DNA from 2 places in the Ligilactobacillus sp. JN-6 (Y).1 genome. Region 2 is predicted to be linked to the other one. Evidence: predicted binding sites of a transcription regulator. Region 2 holds the regulator's gene; the other holds the start of a gene.
What was found. The regulator Rex, encoded in region 2, represses fermentation and respiration genes when NADH is low (regulators of the CRP and FNR family bind a similar motif). The targets are predictions, from matches to a motif close to TTGTGAANTANTTCACAA.

Region 1 (3,189 bases), 920 kb from region 2:
TAATTTTACCCTTGAGCCTAACCAATATCTAGGACGCAGTACAGCCGGTATTGGTGGTGAGATCGTGGTCCGTTTGACGGTGGCACCTGACAAATCGTTCAAGAATGTTGAGATCCTAAAACAAAGCGAAAGTGATGATGTTGGTCTCCAAGCCTTACAAGATATGCCGGCCAAAATGATCAAAGAAAACACGGTCGATATCGACTCTGTTGCCGGTGCCTCAGCCTCAAGCTACGCCCTTAAATCAGCAGTCCAAGACGCTTGGAGCCAGGTAAAATAGAAATCTGTTCCATTCTCTTAACAAATAAAAACAGGAACGAAATACTTGTAAACAAATTAGATTTCGTTCCTGTTTTTATTAATAATTTTTCCGACTTGAGTATTAGTATTGCTTAATTTACTCAACCGAGAAACTATGTGCGCCTTTTAGACATCTCCATCTTTTTTATTTGGTACCTCAACATTTACAAATGTCACAAGTTGCCCCTTACTGCTTTGAGGAAGTTCGAGCTTCATAGGAGGCAGTTCATTCGCCAAACTTTGATTTTCAATAAACTTAACAGCTACACGAAGTGCTTCAAGAACGCTATTAGCCTGACAGTATGCTCCAAAATCCGGTAGAAAAATTAAGTAATCATAATACTCGTTGTTTATTTCTGAAGTGATCACTACCGGGTAGGCTACAAAATTATCTTTCATAAAAATCTCCTTATCATAAAACAGCGTGGAGCATGGCGTATAGAAGGCGAGCACTAACTGACTTTCGCACTATAATGCGCTTTTCAGCATTGTAGTGTGGAAGTTGGTTAGGCACAACTTTCAGCCATGCGCAGCTCAACTAAGAAAACAGCGTGAAGCGTGGCGTCCAGAAGACGAGCATTATCAGACTTGGACTTTATAGTGCGCAGTTTGCACTGTGAGGATAAGCGGGATCTTCTGCCACGCGGAACTCGACTATAACAACAGTGAATCAACAAACCGCCTAAGCCTCGAGCGTTATCGGAGACAGGTGCTATAGTACGGTTCTTAGCGGTGTATGACTAGACTGCGATAGGCGGAGCTTTCTGCTTCACGGAACCGGACTAAGAAAACAGCAGCACAGTCCCAAAGACCAAACACTAACACCTAACAATAAGTCACCCTTTTCAGCATGTTAACGTAATTTATTAGGAAAAAAGCTTTGACCTATTTGATTGTACTCCAAAATAACATCTACTGATCACATCATAAGCTACTGACCTTTAAAATTAAACCCACTTTTTTACATCTTTGCTAAAGATTGTGAATTACTTATGTACTTTATTTCAGTCGCGCATTTTTATATCAGTTATAGTGATTTTTGTTGCTGGTAAGCGTAGTTACTCTCCAATTAGTTCTAACACTTTGCGCTTATTAATTCGAAATAATATATTTCATTCAAGGTAATGTGCAAAAATTCACTAAGAAGGGCTATAAAAATTTATTTTTATATATTTTTGCCTTGTTAGTAGTAACAAAAATTTTAAATATAATGTGCACAATTTGTTAAAGTTTACATTTATCTCAAACCGTATTACCATTAGGATGAAAGCGTTATGGTAAAGCTTTTCAGAATATCATTAGCAAGTTTTCGAGGAGGGAAAATTTACAAATGAAAAAAATAGATTTTGAACAACTCAAGAGTACTCCAAATACTGAAACTCTCAGCATTTTGGACGAATCAGGTCAAGTCGTCAATAAAGATCTATTACCTGATCTTTCAGACGATGAACTCAAAGAATTATTTAAACAAATGGTTTGGTCACGTGTACTGAACGAACGGTCCACCAAGTTGAATCGTCAGGGCCGGTTAGGTTTCTTTGCACCAACTTCTGGTGAAGAAGCCAGTCAGATCGGGTCAAACTTTGCAATGACTAAAGATGATTTTATTCTGCCTGCATACCGTGATGTGCCACAACTTGTCCAACACGGGTTACCGCTTTATCAAGCATTTCTCTGGTCCCGCGGTCATGTAGATGGCAATAAGTACCCTGAATCATTACAAGGACTACCACCTCAGATCATTATTGGTGCACAATATGTTCAAACGGCTGGAGTCGCTCTAGGTATCAAGAAAAATGGTAAGAAAACTGTAGCATACACTTATACTGGTGATGGTGGTACTTCTCAAGGTGACTTCTATGAAGGGATCAACTTTGCAGGTGCTTATGAAGCTCCAGCAATTTTCTTTGTGCAAAACAACGGTTATGCTATTTCCGTTCCGCGTGCAAAACAAACAGCCGCTCCTGCTTTATCACAAAAAGCTGTTGCAGCAGGTATCCCCGGGATTCAAGTTGATGGGATGGATGCCTTAGCAGTTTACGCAGCAACTAAAGCTGCTCGTGATTGGGTAACTGCTGGTAACGGTCCTGTCTTAATTGAAACTTTGACATATCGTTATGGTCCACACACATTGTCTGGTGACGATCCAAAACGTTACAGAACGTCCGCAGAAGTAGACGACTGGCAACGTAAAGATCCATTGATCAGAATGCGTAAGTACCTGACAGATAAGGGTATCTGGTCAACGGATGAAGAAAAATCCTGGGAAGACGAAGTCAATCAACAAATTGATGATGCAATCAAGAAGACTGAAAGCTTTGCACCACAAAAAGTCAGTGACTTCCTGAAGAATACGTTTATCGACACCCCACCTACAATTCAAGCGGAGATAGATGCTTATACTGCAAAGGAGAGTGACTAAATAATGGCTAAATTATCAATGGTCAAGGCCATTACTAAGGCCCTTGATGAAGAAATCAAACGAGACGAAAAAGTTTTAGTTTTTGGTGAAGATGTTGGCCGTAACGGTGGTGTTTTCCGGGCAACTGATGGATTACAAGACGAAAATGGCGAAGATCGTGTTTTTGATACACCATTAGCTGAATCAGGTATCAACGGCTTAGCTATGGGCCTTGCTTTAGAAGGCTTCCGTCCGGTACCTGAGATCCAATTCTTTGGTTTCGTGTTTGAAACTATGGATGAGATCGCTGGTCAGATCTCCCGGACAGGCCATCGGATGGGCGGCTCACGTAAAATGCCGATCACGATCCGTGCACCTTTTGGTGGCGGTGTTCACACACCCGAACTGCATGCCGACAGTTTAGAAGGTTTATTGGCTCAAACTCCCGGTTTACGTGTGGTGATCCCTAGCGGCCCGTATGACGCTAA
Region 2 (3,189 bases):
TGTTCTTCTTCTTCTTGAACTTCAAGAATAACTCTGTCTCCTAACGGTTTCAGCACTCTAGATCCCTCCAATATATTTTTAGCACTCAACACACTTAAGTGCTAATTCAATTACAATTATTATAATAAACACTTTATTTCTAAATTGCAAGTACTTTTTGTCACTCTCTTTGTCTGAGTGCTAATTTTCTTAGAAAATATGCTATAATGTCTGAAGCAGTACAAAGGAGTCATCTAATTGAAACTAAAATCTAATTCATTAAGTCTTTTTTTAGGGTATTTCATCTTAGTCCTTATCCAACAAGTAGCCTTCCACTTTATTCACAATAATGATATTTTATATCCAGTGCAGACCACCCTTAGTCTTCTCGGAGCACTTGGTTTGATCTGGTCAATGCATCATTTCAAATATACTAATCTATTGGAAGATAAGAAAACTGGTTTTTGGAAGTCGCTTCTATGGTCGCTTAGCGGCACGGTCGGACTTTTAATTACTCAAAGGATCTTCCTTTGGTTTGAGGCTGCTATCCTTCATCAGCCGGCAGTTTCCGAAAACACTAGCCAATTAATGGCAGTAGCCGCCAAGTATCCGTACTATATACTGGTAATTGTGATCACAGAACCACTTATCGAGGAACTGATCTTCCGTAAGGTTTTATTTGGAAATTTTGTCTTTTGGTTTAGGCCATGGCAAACAGCAATACTTTCCAGCCTACTTTTTGCATTAGGTCATGGGGATGGTCATTTTTTGACCTATACCGCTATTGGTTTGATACTCTGTTTCATTTACCAAAAGACAGGTAGGATCCAGACTTCCATGCTTTCGCATATTTTAATGAACCTTTTTGTTTTATTTATCCACTAAAAAAATCGTAGAGATTTGCTATAGCTAGTAGGTCTCTACGATTTTTTTAAAACTGTCTCCATCAATGGTCTCACTTTTCTAAATTATTGATCGACATGATTTAAGAAATAAATCAAAGTTTGTAATTCATTGGTTAAATCGACATTTTGGATCCGTACATTATCTTGAACAGTCACACGTAAAGGCGTAAAGTTCAAAATACCTTTAACACCAGCAGAAACAAGTTCATCAGTAACACGTTGTGCGACTGGAGAAGGGACGGTTAAAATAACAACTTCTATCTGTTGTTCAACTAATTGTTCCTTCATTTCACTCATGGGGTAAATTGGAACACCGCTTTGAATAGTGCCGGTGATCCGGTCATCAATGTCGAAAGCTGCACTGATCCTTACATTGTTACTGCCATGGAAATTATAATTCAACAACGCGTGTCCTAAATTACCTACACCGATCAGCCCAACATTAGTCAACTTGTCTTGGTTCAACGTCTTCTTAAAGAAGTCTAAGAGACTTTTAACGTCATAACCGTAACCCCTTTTCCCTAGTGCACCAAAATACGAAAAATCACGTCTGATCGTTGCAGAATCAACCTTAACTGCTTCAGCTAATTCAGTTGAAGAGATCCTTTTCTTACCGGAATTAAATAATATACCTAAATAGCGATAGTAAATTGGCAATCTTTTAGCCGTTGCTCTAGGTATTTTTGCATTCACCATTTTTATGCCCCTTTCACAAATACTCACGTAAGTAATTTTACCATATAAAATTTCACAATCAAACAAAAAGTTCATTAGTTCACAACTTAATTGGAAAAATTTAAATTTACAACGATATATTGCAAGGTATGCTAAAATGGTTTAGTAGAATAAAAATAGGCAGGTGAAATTTTTATGCTTTTATTACAAGTCCAACAAGTAGCTCGTATTTTTGCTGGAGATCCACTTTTTCAAAACGTAAACCTGAATATCCAAGACAATTCGCGGATCGCTCTTGTCGGGCCGAACGGAGCTGGTAAATCTACATTGATCAAAATGATCACTGGTGAAAATGAACCTGACGAAGGACAAATCGTTGGACGAAAAGGATTGACCATCGGTTACTTAGCCCAGGATACCGGCTTAGAATCTGAAGATACCATTTACAATGAAATGTTAAAAGTCTTCTCGGGCTTGATCAAAATGGAACAACAGATCCATGAATTAGAAAATAAGATCGCCAAAAGTAAAGATCATACTTCTGGAACTTATCAATCTTTATTAAAACAATATGACCAAACGGTGCACGATTTTGAAGCACAAAATGGTTATGGCTACCAAGCAGAGATCCGTTCGGTACTTCACGGTTTTAATTTTGAAGAAGCAGATTTTGACAAAAAAATATCTTCTTTGTCAGGTGGGCAAAAGAGACGCCTCGCTTTGGCTCGTTTGCTTCTTGAAAAAAGAGATCTACTGGTCTTGGACGAACCAACAAACCACCTAGACATTGAAACATTACAGTGGCTGGAAAATTATCTCCAAGGATATCCAGGAGCTTTGTTACTCGTTTCTCATGATCGTTATTTCCTTGACAAGATCGTTACAGAAGTCTGCAACATTAGTCACAAGCGAGCTAAAACATACCCTGGAAATTACACTTCGTTTGTGAAGCAAAAAAAAGAAGATCAAAAACAAGCTTGGAAGGATTATGAAAAACAGCAGGTTGAGATCAACAAGCTGCAAGATTTTGTTAACAAAAACTTAGTTCGTGCTACAACCAGTAAACGTGCTCAAAGCCGCCAGAAGCAATTGGACAAGATGGAACGTCTTCAAAGGCCAGAAGGTGATGAAAAAGGACCACACTTTTCTTTCACTCCAAGCTTAAAAAGTGGTTCTGTTGTGTTAACAGTCTCCGATGGTTATATTGGCCATGATGCCCACACGATCTCTGGACCGATCAATGTTGAATTGCGCAAAAATAAAGTTTTAGCGGTCGTCGGCCCAAACGGGATCGGTAAATCAACTTTATTAGAAAGTATTATTGGACAGATCCCTTTCGTTTCAGGTACCGCAAAGTTTGGTGCTAATGTTCAATACGGATACTACGATCAGGAACAGCAAGGTTTGCATGCGCAAAAAACAGTCCTAAATGAACTGTGGGATGAACATCCAACTACACCAGAAAAAGATATCCGTTCTCTCTTAGGTGGCTTTTTATTCAGAGGGGAAGATGTAAAAAAAATTGTCCGGAATTTGTCTGGCGGTGAAAAAGCGCGTCTTCTTTTGACTAAGTTAGCTATGCAGCATGATAATTTGTTGATCTTAGACGAACCAACGAACCACTTAGATA

Region 1: pdhA (pyruvate dehydrogenase (acetyl-transferring) E1 component subunit alpha) is a predicted target of Rex. The motif match lies at 1,425-1,442, and genes of this name have one in related genera.

The regions. Positions count from the first base shown of each region.
Region 1 covers NZ_CM176599.1:845,854-849,042, forward strand. Annotated here, with positions in the region: gene AC3XNE_RS04030 (FAD-dependent oxidoreductase) at 1-280, shown strand, start outside; gene AC3XNE_RS04035 (hypothetical protein) at 427-699, opposite strand; gene pdhA (pyruvate dehydrogenase (acetyl-transferring) E1 component subunit alpha) at 1,631-2,722, shown strand; gene AC3XNE_RS04045 (alpha-ketoacid dehydrogenase subunit beta) at 2,726-3,189, shown strand, end outside.
Region 2 covers NZ_CM176599.1:1,762,350-1,765,538, reverse strand. Annotated here, with positions in the region: gene groES (co-chaperone GroES) at 1-56, opposite strand, end outside; gene AC3XNE_RS08140 (CPBP family intramembrane glutamic endopeptidase) at 238-864, shown strand; gene AC3XNE_RS08135 (redox-sensing transcriptional repressor Rex) at 948-1,580, opposite strand; gene AC3XNE_RS08130 (ABC-F family ATP-binding cassette domain-containing protein) at 1,755-3,189, shown strand, end outside.